4 regions of the Neorhizobium puerariae genome follow, and region 3 is predicted to be linked to each of the others. Evidence: predicted binding sites of a transcription regulator. Region 3 holds the regulator's gene; each other region holds the start of a gene.

Region 1 (3,352 bases), on a different contig from region 3:
GACGTGGTTGCCGTCGCGCCGGACAATTCGCTGAAGGAGGCGCACGACCTGATGCGCGCCCATCACTTCAAGGCCCTGCCCGTCACCAATGACAGGGCCGAGGTCATCGGCATCGTTACGCAGACCGATTTCCTCGACAAGGCGAACTGGACCAAGGGACGGCCCCGGATCGGTTTTGCCCATCGCCTGCGCCTGGTGCTTTCCGGCGCCAGCGCTCCCAACGATACCGTCAAGGACATCATGACCGCGCCCGTCCGGACCGTCGGCCCCGACACTCCCATTGCGGACGCCATTGTCATCTTCGCCGAGGAAGGGCTACACTATCTGCCGGTCACGCGGGAGAACAACAAGCTGGTCGGGATCGTCTCCCAGTCCGATGTCCTGGTGGCCATGCTGGCCGATGCCGCAGCCAGCTGAAGCGCGGAACCCGCAAGAGCGCTCTTCCCCTCTACCGCTACAGCATTCCCCAGGACTGTGCACAGGGGCCGCTCTCGCCCGGCCGGAACGACCGATCAGAACGGAATGTCGTCATCCATATCACGCGAGAAATTGCCGCCAGCGGGCTGACTGCCACGGCTGGCTCCACCCGAAGGCCGGCCGTAATCGTCCCCGCCGCCATAACCGCCGCTGAAGTCGTTTCCACCGACGTCGCTGCCGACGCGATTGTTGCCGCCGCCGTAGCTGCCTCGATCGCCCCCGCCCTCACCGCGACCGTCCAGCATCGTCAGCGTGGAATTGAAGCCCTGCAGCACGACTTCCGTCGTGTAGCGGTCGTTGCCGTTCTGGTCCTGCCACTTGCGCGTCTGCAGCTGGCCCTCGATATAGAGCTTGGCGCCCTTCTTCACATATTGCTCGACGACCTTGCAGAGGCCTTCGTTGAAAACCACGACATTGTGCCATTCCGTCTTTTCACGGCGTTCGCCGGAATTGCGGTCGCGCCAGGTCTCCGAGGTCGCAATTCGCAGGTTGGCGATCGGGCGACCGTCCTGCGTGCGGCGGATTTCCGGATCGGCTCCGACATTTCCCACCAGGATAACCTTGTTCACGCTACCAGCCATAATTCTCACCTTGTCCGCCGCATCCTGCGGCCCTAAATCCGTCGTGGTACCTTAACCCATCGGTTCGATCCGTTGGGCGCAGATGATTTTTAATCCACAGACAAATTTGTTCTTTATTTGTTCTAATTTATTCCTATAGTGCTGTCAACCGACTCGGAACCGCCGACGGGTTGCGGCAGTTTCGTCTCGACCAGGCGCGCATCAATCACTACATAAGGGCCTTCCATCCTCCCCGAAGAGCATGAAGATGAGTGAACTGAAGACCATTTCCATACGTGGTGCGCGCGAGCACAATTTGAAGGGCATCGATCTCGATCTGCCGCGCAATTCGCTGATCGTCATGACCGGCCTTTCCGGTTCGGGCAAGTCCTCGCTTGCTTTCGATACGATCTATGCCGAAGGCCAGCGGCGTTATGTCGAAAGCCTTTCGGCCTATGCGCGTCAGTTCCTGGAGATGATGCAGAAGCCTGATGTCGACCAGATCGACGGGCTTTCGCCGGCCATCTCCATCGAGCAGAAGACGACCTCGCGCAATCCGCGCTCGACGGTCGGCACGGTCACCGAAATCTACGACTACATGCGCCTGCTTTTCGCACGCGTCGGCGTCCCCTATTCGCCGGCGACCGGCCTGCCGATCGAAAGCCAGACGGTCAGCCAGATGGTCGACCGCATCCTCGCTTTCGAGGAAGGCACGCGTCTTTATATCCTGGCGCCGATGATCCGCGGGCGAAAGGGCGAGTACAAGAAGGAACTCGCCGACCTGATGAAGAAGGGCTTTCAGCGGGTCAAGGTCGACGGGCAATTCTATGAGATTGCCGATGTTCCGGCGCTCGACAAGAAATACAAGCACGATATCGATGTTGTCGTGGACCGCCTCGTGGTGCGCTCCGATATCTCGGCGCGCCTGGCGGACAGTCTTGAAACTTCGCTGAAACTCGCAGACGGTCTGGCGGTGGCGGAATTCGCCGACAGGCCGTTGCCGCCCGAAGAGACGGCCGCCGGGGGCTCGGCCAACAAGTCGCTCAACGAGACGCACGAGCGCGTGCTGTTCTCCGAGAAATTCGCCTGCCCCGTTTCCGGCTTCACCATTCCGGAGATCGAGCCACGGCTCTTTTCGTTCAACAATCCGTTCGGCGCGTGCCCGACCTGCGACGGCCTTGGCTCGCAGCAGAAGGTGGACGAGGCGCTGATCGTGCCGGAACCGGCCCGGACCTTGCGGGACGGCGCGATCTCGCCCTGGGCCAAATCCACCTCTCCCTATTACAACCAGACGCTCGAAGCGCTGGGGAAAGTGTTCGGCTTCAAGCTTTCGAACCGCTGGAACGAGCTGTCCGGCGAGGCGCAGAAGGCAATCCTGCATGGAACCGAGGAGAAAATCGAGTTCCACTATGCCGACGGCGCCCGTTCCTACAAGACGGTCAAGAATTTCGAGGGCATCGTTCCGAACCTCGAACGCCGCTGGAAGGAGACCGATTCGGCCTGGGCGCGCGAGGATATCGAGCGCTACATGTCGGCCGCCCCCTGCCCGGCCTGCAACGGCTACCGCCTGAAGCCGGAAGCGCTCGCGGTGAAGATCAAAAAGCTGCATATCGGCGAAGTGACCGATATGTCGATCAGAGTGGCGCGCGACTGGTTCGAGGCGCTTCCCGGCGAATTGAATGCCAAGCAGAACGAGATCGCGGTACGAATCCTCAAGGAAATCCGCGAGCGCCTGCGCTTTCTCAACGATGTCGGCCTCGATTACCTGAGTCTCTCTCGCAATTCCGGCACCCTGTCCGGTGGCGAAAGCCAGCGCATCCGGCTCGCCTCGCAGATCGGCTCGGGCCTGACGGGCGTGCTCTACGTACTCGACGAGCCTTCGATCGGCCTTCACCAGCGGGACAATGCCCGCCTGCTCGAAACGCTGAAACACCTGCGCGACATCGGCAATACGGTAATCGTCGTCGAACATGACGAGGACGCGATCCTCACCGCCGACTATGTCGTCGATATCGGCCCCGCCGCCGGCATCCACGGCGGCACGGTGGTCGCGCAGGGCGCGCCCGCCGAGATCATGGCCAATCCGAAGTCCCTGACCGGCAAGTATCTTTCCGGCGAACTCGGCGTGCCGGTGCCGGCCGAGCGCCGCAAGCCGAAGAAGGGCAAGGAGATCAAGGTCGTCGGCGCGCGCGGCAACAATCTCAGGAATGTCACGGCCTCCGTGCCGCTTGGCGTCTTCACGGCGGTGACCGGCGTTTCGGGCGGCGGCAAATCCACGTTCCTGATCGAAACGCTCTACAAGGCGGCCGCACGGC
Region 2 (3,352 bases), on a different contig from region 3:
CGCCAGCGGCGCGATCGACTACATGGTCGGCGATCCGGTCTTCGGACTGGCCCGCTCGCGCGACGGGACGTTGCGCATTCTCGCGGTCAGCACGGCAAAACGCATCTCCTCCGTTCCCGACATCCCGACCTTCCAGGAGGAAGGCGTGCCCAATGTCGACGTCCGCATCTGGTGGGTCCTGGCAGCGCCCAAAGGTACGCCGAAGCCGATCCTGGACAAGATGCACAAGGTGATGACGGAGGTCACCACCAGCGAGGAGTCCCGCAAGTTCGTCGGCACCAATGGCGGCGAACCGATGACCCTCGACAACCCCCAGGCCACCCTCGACTACGCGACGATGGACGTGAAGCGCTGGGAAGACTGGGCGAAGATCGGCAAGATCGAGAAGCAGTAGGCGGCCGGAAAGCCGCATGGGAAAGGCCGGGCTTCATTCCGGCCTTTCCCCATTGCGCGAAACCGGAGCGGCGCACGCACGCAGGAGCGTACCTCACTCGCCGCGCCAGCCGTCCTGGTAGACAACCTTGTCGACGTCGGCGAAGCGGGCGATGCGCAGAAGCTCGGCGTCCAGTTTCTCCAGCCGGCCGACGGAAGGCCGAACGCCCTTTTCCAGCCATAGCCGCCTGACGTCGAGCACATTCGCCCTGCGGTCTGCCTTCATGTCGATGCGCCCGATCATCCGGTCGCCTTCGAGCAGCGGAAAGACGTAATAGCCGTATTGCCGTTTGGGCTCGGGCACGAAAACCTCGATACGGTAGAAGAAATCGAAGAGCCGCTCGGCCCGGTCACGGTCGCGCAGGAGCGGATCGAAAGGGCTGAGCACGCGCACGCGGGCCGGCGGTTCGGGAATATCGCCGGGATTTTCCGGAAAACCCGCGAAGGCGAACGACGGGCGCGGCCGGCCGCCATTGGCGGAGCCGATCAGCACTTCCGTCAATTCGTCGCGATGATCGGCCACCCAATCCTTCGCCTCCTGCGGCGTCACGAGGTCCCAGAAGGCGGCGATCTCCCCCGAGGTTGCGAAACCGAGCCTCTCCAGTGCGCTGCGGCAGGCCCAGTCGATGAACTCCTCGTGGCTCACTTCCGGTTCGTGATGGCGCGGCGGGATGACCCGTTCCATCAGGTCGTAGATCTTCTGGAAATTGACCCGGCCGGCAATCGCGAGCTTGCCCGTATGCCAGTAATATTCGAGGGCCGTCTTGTTCGGATGCCAGTTCCACCAGCCGCCGGACTTGTGGTCTTCCGTCTTCATGTCGCGCGACATGATCGCGCCGTTCTCGGCGATGTGCCGGAACGTTTCCTCGAAAGCGGCGTCAAAACCCTCGCCGTGCCATTTCCTCCAGCGCTCGGCGAGGATCGGCTCCCGGCGGAGAAACCGGTGCTTCCAGTACCGGAAGAGGCGCGAGGGAATGATCGAGGCGTCGTGCGTCCAATGCTCGAAAAGCTCGCCGTCCTTTTCCAGAAGCGCGGTCAGATGTTCGCGCCTGTAGGTCTGGTTGCGGGAGAACAGGATCATGTGATGGGCGCGTTCGACGGTCGCGATACTGTCGACCTGCACGAAGCCGAGATCGTCGATGAGCTGCAGCAGACCCGTCTTGGCAAGAGCCCGGCCGGGCGGCCCGGAAAGCCGCTGCCGGTCGAGGAATATCTTTCGGGCCTGATCGTTCGGAATGAGAATCGCCATGGCGGATAGACTAGGATGCCGGCGCGGCGGTTTCAATGTTTATGTTTTGTTCCGAATTCCCCTCGCCTGTCATCCGGTTTATAGACCGCTGAAAAGCGAGGGTGAGGCTTGGATATACGGTTCGAAGAGGCTGAGGCGCATTTCGAGGGGCGCACCGTGCTCCATCCGTTGACGCTTTCGCTCACGGAACGGCGCATCGGCATCATCGGGCTCAACGGCTCGGGCAAGACGACTTTCGCCCGGATGATCAACGGCCTGGTGGCGCCGTATGCCGGCCGCGTCACGGTCAACGGCTTCGACACCGCAAGGGATGGCGACAGGGTGCGCGCCGAAGCCGGCTTCATCTTCCAGAACCCGCAGAACCAGATCATCCTGCCGATCCTGCGGGAAGACATGGCGCTCGGCCTGAAATCGCGGAGACTGCCGACGCGGGAAATCGACGCGGCCGTGAACGGAGTGCTTTCCCGTTTCGGCATAGGTCATCTGGCGGAGCGCCGGGCGCATGAGCTTTCCGGCGGCGAATTGCAGCTCGCGGCGCTTGCCTCGGTGCTGGTCACCCGGCCCAATATCCTGATCATGGACGAACCGACCAACCAGCTCGACCTGAGGAACCGCGACCTCGTGGAACGGACGATCCGCGGCCTCGACGAAGACGTCATCGTCATCAGCCACGACCTCTCGCTGATTGCGGATTTCGACCGGGTCCTGCTGTTCCATGAAGGCCGCCTCGCCGCCGACGGCGTTCCCTGGGACATCATAGCGCGGTATCGGGAAATCGCCGCATGAAGACGCTTTATGTCGAAGGCGACACTTTCCTGCACCGGCTGTCGCCGCGGACAAAGCTCCTGGGGCTCGCGGCGGCCAGCTTCCTGCTCTTCCTGACCGATTCGCATATGCTTCTCGGCATTGCCGCCGTCTCCGGAGCCTGCCTCTACGCTTCGCTGGGGCTCGGATGGCGGAAATCCTGGCTTCGCCTGCGGATGGTCGTGCTGACGGTCGCCGCCGTTTCGATCTTCACGCTGGTTCTCAACAGTCCGGGCCAGGCGCTTGTCGTGCTCATGCGGCTCAGCGCCCTGGCGCTTTGCGCGGCCGCCGTCACGGCGACCACGAGCACCGGCGATTTCATCGACGAAATCACGCTCGCGGCCCGGCCGCTGGAGCGGCTCGGCCTCATCAAGGCGGCGGATGTCGGCCTCGCGATCGGCCTCGTGATCCGTTTCGTGCCAGAGGTGGTGGACCGTTATCAGGCCATCCGCGACGCCCATCACGCCCGGGGGTTGAAGCCCGCCCCATTGACGCTCGCGGCCCCCTTGATCATCCTGACGCTCAGGAATGCCGACGAGATCGCCGCAGCCATCGACGCCCGCGGCATCCGGGCACGGAAGTGACATTGCCACGACATTGAGGATACATATCCATGAGCACTCGGGATCTCGTTCTGGCCGCCCTGTTCGCCGCGATCATCGTGGCGCTGGGCCTGGTGCCTCCGATCATGCTCGGCTTCATTCCGGTGCCGATCTCCGCCCAGTCGCTGGGCGTCATGCTGGCCGGCGTCGTCCTCGGCGCCAGGCGGGGTGGCTTCGCCGTGCTGCTCGTCCTGCTGCTCGTGGCGATCGGCCTGCCGGTGCTTTCCGGCGGGCGCGGCGGCCTTGCGACTTTCGTCTCCCCGAC
Region 3 (3,352 bases):
GCCGATATCCTTTCGTTTCCACTTCCTTCGATTGGAAGTACAATTTAGTAAACTTGAGATTGGTTTATGTCAACTAATGATACGTTAATTTTGGACGGTGTCGAAATTGACCCCGATGCTGTCATTGATCGCCTGCGAAAAGCGATGGGTGTGGACAGCGACACCGACCTCTCAACCGCCCTTGGTGTGAATAAGTCTACAGTTTCGGCGTGGCGAACGCGAAAGCGCATTCCCTACGCTGAGGTAGTGCAAGTCGCATTCAAAACGCGGGAGAACATCGAATGGCTTCTAACGGGCAAAGAGCGCACTCAGATGCTGCCCGGGGTGTACGGCGGGGAAATTAACGTCAGGCTTCTAGCTGCGACGATGTATGACGTCTGGAATGCGCGGATTTTCCAAGAGGCGTTTGGCCCAGGCACTGACAAGTGGAAGCAAGCCAGTTTCCGCGCAAAATGGATCGCAGATCGCTATAATCACTTCCAATTTTTAATGAACGACATGACCGCAGGCGGTCGCATGACGCAGGAAGAATTCACCCATCACCTAATTGATATGCTCGAGGTGAAAGAGCGCGACGAGGACACGCAAAAATAAGCAATAAACGCGCCCACAACCATGTCGCCACCTCGTCGCCACTGGCGAGTTTTTCGGGCACCCTGAGAGAGTGATGTCCTCAAAAAACGTAATGTTTTCTAATGCGGTACGAGCTACGTTAGATTCGCGAGATTTTGAAATTACCCATTTCGGGTGGCGACATGATATATTCAGGCAAATCAATGCTTTGAGCGCGGTTAATCTAATAGAGCGAATTCCGCCAATCTAAAAAAGCAAATTCCCGCGCAATACTTCACGGAAATTTAGGGACTTGCGGAACACATATGGAACATATAGTGTCCGTTCTGGATTTGTTTCCGACTCTCGGGGTGCCAAACATGCTCACGCGCAAACAGCAGGAACTGCTTCTGTTCATTCACGAACGCATGAAGGAGTCCGGCGTCCCCCCTTCGTTCGATGAAATGAAGGATGCACTCGATCTTGCATCGAAATCCGGCATCCACCGGCTGATCACGGCGCTCGAAGAGCGCGGCTTCATCCGCCGCCTGCCGAACCGCGCGAGGGCCCTCGAAGTCATCAAGCTGCCGGAAGCCTACCAGCCAAGCCTGCAGCCGCGCCGCGGCTTCTCCCCGAGCGTGATCGAAGGCAGCCTCGGAAAACCGCAGCCGGTCGCCGCCGCTCCCAGGCCGGTGGCAAACAACGACACCTCCAATGCGACTACCGTTCCGGTCATGGGCCGCATCGCCGCCGGCGTGCCGATCTCGGCGATCCAGAACAATACGCATGACATCGCGGTGCCTGCCGAAATGCTCGGCTCCGGCGAACACTACGCGCTGGAAGTCAAGGGCGATTCGATGATCGAAGCGGGCATCCTCGACGGCGATACGGTGGTCATCCGGAACACCGGCACCGCCAATCCCGGCGACATCATCGTGGCCCTGGTGGACGACGAGGAAGCAACGCTCAAGCGTTTCCGCCGCCGTGGCGCGTCTATCGCCCTCGAAGCGGCCAATCCGGCCTACGAAACCCGCATATTTCCGCCCGACCGGGTGAAGATCCAGGGCAAACTGGTCGGCCTCATCCGTCGCTATCATTGATCATCTGCTGAAGCGGTTCTGGCAGCGTGGTGTCTGAGGTGCCACTTCGCCAGTCGTAATGGCGATGCTGCATCCAGGGGCGATCCCGGTTGGCAAGGGCTGCGTGGATCTGCCAGAATTCCATATCCGTCGCCCCGCGAAGCGCGATCTCCAGAGCGCCGGTCTTTCGAAGGGTTTCGCCGTTGAACATCAGCGCGCCGGAGCGGCAATTGTCGAAACGGGCGCGTGGAGCGATGACGATATCGGCGACATCGCAGGCCGGGCCGGCATAACGGCTGTCCTCCACGGCGGCGATAATGGCGCCCTCCGCGGTCCTTGCCGCGCACCATGATCGCGCCGAACAGATGAACCGGCCTTCCGGCGCTTGCCGGATGCCGGATCGGGCGGCGTCCATTTCGGCCGGCTTGAGTTCGCGACGCTCCCCGGATTTCGCGCCGGAAGACTTTTCACCGGACGGAGACATCTCCGGTTTCGACGGATCGCCCAGCAGAAGCGCCCGCCGCCATTGGTCGTAGATGAAATCGGGAGGGCGCGCGCGATTGGTGGCGACCCGGTCGCCGGCCAGCAGGGCAACCATCGTTCCATCCTCGGATATCAGAATGTCCGGAAGCGGTTTCGATCGCTCCTGCCATGACAGCGCCAGCGCCGACGCAAGGAGCGGAATGCCGAGGAGCCGAAGCCTGGTTCTCAGAAGCGTCAGGAGGAGAAACCCGATGGTGGCCACGCCCATGAACCAGGGATGCTGCCTGCCGACAGGCACGTCGCCACCCCAGGCCGCGACATGCTTTGCTATCGCGATCACGGCGTCGAGCCCAAGGCCCATCAGTTTCAGGAACGGCGCATCGAGCCCGAAGGGCATCAGAAGCATGCCGGCAAGGCCGGCGGGCATGACCACGAAGGAGATGACCGGCATGGCGGCCAGGTTCGCAGCTAGGCCATAGGTCGCGATGCGATGGAAATGCTCGACGGAAAAGATCGCGGTCGAGACGCTGCCGATCAGGGACGTCACGAGGATACCCGACGTGAATTTCCAGAAAGCCAGTGCCGGCATCAGTGCGGGAAACCGGAACGGCGAGGGTTCCGGATCGTGTTTCCTCGATCGGTTCGTCCAGAAGGCATAACCGGCGACCAGGGCCGCAGTGGCGGAAAACGACATCTGAAAGCTTGGACCCAGAACCTCCGACGGCGAGAGGGCAATGATGATGAGAGCCGAGAGCGCCACATTGCGCAGGCTGATCGACGGCCTGTCGAAAAGCACCGCAACCAGCATGACGGCCATCATGATATAGGCGCGCTCGGCCGAGACCCCGAAGCCGGAAATCAGGTAATAGGCAGTCACCATGGCAAGCGCGCCGAAAGCGGCGAGCTTCTTGACCGGCCATGCCTGGGCAAAACCCGTAAACAGGGAGAGCAGGCTGCGCGCACCAACGAAGAAGATGCCCGCGGCAAGCGCCATGTTGAGCCCCGAGATCGCGATGATATGGGCAAGGCCGGACAGCCTGAGCGCCTCGGTCGTCTCCTCGGAGATCGCCCGACGCTCATCCGTGACGATCGCTGCGGCGAAGGCGCCGGCGTCGCCGGGCACAGTCTCGCGAATATGGTCGGCGATGGTACTGCGCAGATCGAAAAGCCGGCTCTTGAGTTCCGCACTCCAGCCATCCGTCGATTGCGAAATCCCCTCGTTCTTCGGCGCTCCATAA
Region 4 (3,352 bases), on a different contig from region 3:
TCTTCTCCAGGCGCGCCCCTCCGACGCGAGTTTCGCGGACCTGATGGAGATCAAGCGCAACGCCAACCGCGCGGCCGTTCTGGTCCGCCAGCTTCTGGCCTTCTCGCGCAAGCAGACCATGCGGCCGGCGGTGCTGAACCTCACCGATGTCGTCGGAGACCTGCGCATGCTGGTCGACCGGCTGATTTCCGGCACGAATGTGAAGCTGGAGGTGGATTACGGGCGGGATCTCTGGCCGGTGCGCACGGATCTCTCGCAGTTCGAGCAGGTATTGATCAATCTCTGCGTCAATGCCCGCGATGCCATGCCCCAGGGCGGCACGATCCTGATCAAGACCCGCAACGTTTCCGCACAGGAGGCCGCGGGCTTCCATCAGGCGGACCTGCCTGCGGAGGATTTCGTGATGGTGGAGGTCTCCGACACAGGCACGGGGATTTCCTCCGAGATCATGGACAAGATCTTCGAGCCTTTCTTCACCACCAAGGAGGTGGGCAAGGGGACAGGCCTCGGCCTTTCCATGGTGTACGGGATCGTCAAGCAGTCCGGAGGATACATCTATCCGGAATCCGAGGTCGGCCGCGGCACGAGCTTCAGGATTTTCCTGCCGCGTCATGTCGCCGAGGCTCCGGCTTCCACGCAGGAGACCGCGCGGGTCGACAATGCCGGCGGGACGGGCGGCCAGGCGGTTGCGGCGCCGGTCGTATCGAAGCCGCCCGCGGAAGACCTGGATCTTACCGGCAATTCGGCGGTCGTGCTGCTGGTCGAGGATGAGGAAGCGGTCCGGCGCGGCGGCAAGCGCATGCTGGAGACGCGCGGTTATACGGTCCATGAGGCCGGGTCGGGCACCGAGGCTCTCGATATCATGGAAGAGCTGGAGGGAAAGGTCGACATCGTCGTCTCCGACGTCGTCATGCCCGAGATGGACGGTCCGACATTGCTTGCCGAACTGCGCAAATCCTATCCGGACCTGAAGTTCATCTTCGTTTCCGGTTATGCCGAGGACGCGTTTGCCCGCAACCTTCCGGCCGATGCGAAGTTTGGTTTCCTGCCGAAGCCTTTCTCGCTGAAACAGCTCGCGGTGGCGGTCCGGGAAATGCTCGATTCGGAGTGAGGGGATATTCCCCGGCTGCGAAGAAAACCGGCCGTCGCGATTCGTCCCGCAATTGCGGTGAGGCCTTGTTTTCAAAGATGAATTCTCCACATGGCGGCGGGCGTGAACATCATGAGAACGGATTTGAAATAGCTATTTGAAGTCAATCCGTTGAATGCCTATTGCCAAATGAGAACAAAATAGGTACATCACCTTTATCGGCTGCTTCATTGCTTGCGCGGCGGCAATAACCTAAAGGTGGGATCACATGGCACAGAATAGTTTGCGGCTCGTAGAGGATAAAGCGGTGGACAAGAGCAAGGCGCTGGAAGCGGCACTGTCTCAAATCGAACGGTCTTTCGGCAAGGGATCGATCATGAAGCTCGGTTCGAACGAGAATATCGTTGAGATCGAGACGGTTTCCACCGGCTCTCTCAGCCTCGACATCGCGCTCGGCATCGGCGGCCTGCCAAAGGGCCGCATCATCGAGATCTACGGTCCGGAAAGCTCCGGCAAGACGACGCTCGCGCTGCAGACGATCGCCGAAGCCCAGAAGAAGGGCGGTATCTGCGCCTTCGTCGATGCCGAACATGCGCTCGATCCGGTCTATGCCCGCAAGCTCGGCGTCGATCTCCAGAACCTGCTGATCTCGCAGCCGGATACGGGTGAGCAGGCGCTCGAGATCACCGACACGCTGGTTCGTTCCGGTGCCGTCGACGTTCTCGTGGTCGACTCGGTCGCGGCATTGACGCCCCGCGCCGAAATCGAGGGCGAGATGGGCGACAATCTGCCGGGCCTGCAGGCCCGCCTGATGAGCCAGGCGCTGCGCAAGCTGACGGCCTCGATCTCGAAGTCGAACACCATGGTGATCTTCATCAACCAGATCCGCATGAAGATCGGCGTCATGTTCGGTTCGCCGGAAACCACCACCGGCGGCAACGCCCTGAAGTTCTACGCATCGGTTCGCCTCGACATCCGCCGTATCGGCCAGGTCAAGGAGCGCGAGGAAGTGGTCGGCAACCAGACCCGCGTGAAGGTCGTCAAGAACAAGATGGCGCCGCCCTTCAAGCAGGTCGAATTCGACATCATGTACGGGGAAGGCGTGTCCAAGACGGGCGAGCTGATCGATCTCGGCGTGAAGGCGGGAATCGTGGAGAAGTCCGGCGCATGGTTCTCCTACAACAGCCAACGCCTCGGTCAGGGCCGTGAGAACGCGAAGCTTTTCCTGCGCGATAATCCGGAACTCGCCCGCGAGATCGAGATGGCGCTTCGCCAGAATGCAGGCCTGATCGCCGACCGCTTCCTGCAGAATGGCGGCCCGGAGGCCGACGACGGCGATGGAGCCGCAGAAATGTAAGCGGTTCCGCCGCATTCAGGTTTTCCTGGCCATGGACCTTCGAGCCGGCCGCGATCGAAAGATGCGCGGCCGGTTTCTCGTTTGGCGGGGCGGCGGGCGGCTGGACAGTTGTGGGCGTGGACGATACAAGCCTTTGGTTTTCGAATAACAGCACCGCATCCGCGGGAAAAAGGGCGTAGCATGAGCGGCGTGAATGAAATCCGGTCGACTTTCCTCGACTATTTCCGAAAGAACGGACACGAGGTCGTGGCCTCCAGTCCGCTGGTTCCGCGCAACGACCCGACCCTGATGTTCACCAATGCGGGCATGGTGCAGTTCAAGAACGTCTTTACCGGCCTTGAGACGCGTCCCTATTCGACCGCGGCGACTGCCCAGAAATGCGTGCGCGCCGGCGGCAAGCACAACGATCTCGACAATGTCGGCTACACGGCGCGCCACCATACCTTCTTCGAAATGCTCGGCAATTTCTCCTTTGGCGACTATTTCAAGGAGCGTGCGATCGAGCTTGCCTGGAACCTGATCACGAAGGAATTCGGTCTTGACCGCAACCGCCTTCTGGTCACCGTCTATCACACGGACGACGATGCCTTTAACCTGTGGAAGCGGATCGCGGGTCTGCCGGATGAGAAGATCATCCGCATCCCGACCAGCGACAATTTCTGGGCGATGGGCGATACCGGCCCGTGCGGCCCGTGCTCCGAGATATTCTATGACCACGGCGAGCATATCTGGGGCGGCCCGCCCGGTTCGCCGGAAGAGGACGGCGATCGGTTCATCGAGATATGGAACCTCGTCTTCATGCAGTACGAGCAGGTGACGAAGGAAGAGCGCATCGACCTGCCGCGGCCGTCGATCGATACCGGCATGGGGCTGGAGCGCGTCGCCGCCGTCCTGCAGGGCGAGCA

The links. Region 3 encodes LexA, which represses DNA repair genes until DNA is damaged. Its sites were predicted from a motif close to TGTTCNNNNTGTGTTCNG; they were not measured.
Region 1: uvrA (excinuclease ABC subunit UvrA) is a predicted target of LexA. The motif match lies at 1,166-1,183, and genes of this name have one in related genera.
Region 2: ACFFP0_RS15965 (energy-coupling factor ABC transporter ATP-binding protein) is a predicted target of LexA. The motif match lies at 1,718-1,735, and genes of this name have one in related genera.
Region 4: recA (recombinase RecA) is a predicted target of LexA. The motif match lies at 1,282-1,299, and genes of this name have one in related genera.

The regions. Positions count from the first base shown of each region.
Region 1 covers NZ_JBHMAA010000020.1:77,230-80,581, forward strand. Annotated here, with positions in the region: gene ACFFP0_RS18505 (HPP family protein) at 1-417, shown strand, start outside; gene ACFFP0_RS18510 (single-stranded DNA-binding protein) at 513-1,058, opposite strand; gene uvrA (excinuclease ABC subunit UvrA) at 1,306-3,352, shown strand, end outside.
Region 2 covers NZ_JBHMAA010000017.1:61,221-64,572, forward strand. Annotated here, with positions in the region: gene ACFFP0_RS15955 (Bug family tripartite tricarboxylate transporter substrate binding protein) at 1-394, shown strand, start outside; gene ACFFP0_RS15960 (winged helix-turn-helix domain-containing protein) at 488-1,681, opposite strand; gene ACFFP0_RS15965 (energy-coupling factor ABC transporter ATP-binding protein) at 1,790-2,467, shown strand; gene ACFFP0_RS15970 (energy-coupling factor transporter transmembrane component T family protein) at 2,464-3,069, shown strand; gene ACFFP0_RS15975 (biotin transporter BioY) at 3,099-3,352, shown strand, end outside.
Region 3 covers NZ_JBHMAA010000032.1:6,954-10,305, forward strand. Annotated here, with positions in the region: gene ACFFP0_RS24275 (helix-turn-helix domain-containing protein) at 67-594, shown strand; gene lexA (transcriptional repressor LexA) at 933-1,652, shown strand; gene ACFFP0_RS24285 (ComEC/Rec2 family competence protein) at 1,633-3,352, opposite strand, start outside.
Region 4 covers NZ_JBHMAA010000036.1:18,281-21,632, reverse strand. Annotated here, with positions in the region: gene cckA (cell cycle histidine kinase CckA) at 1-1,111, shown strand, start outside; gene recA (recombinase RecA) at 1,359-2,447, shown strand; gene alaS (alanine--tRNA ligase) at 2,628-3,352, shown strand, end outside.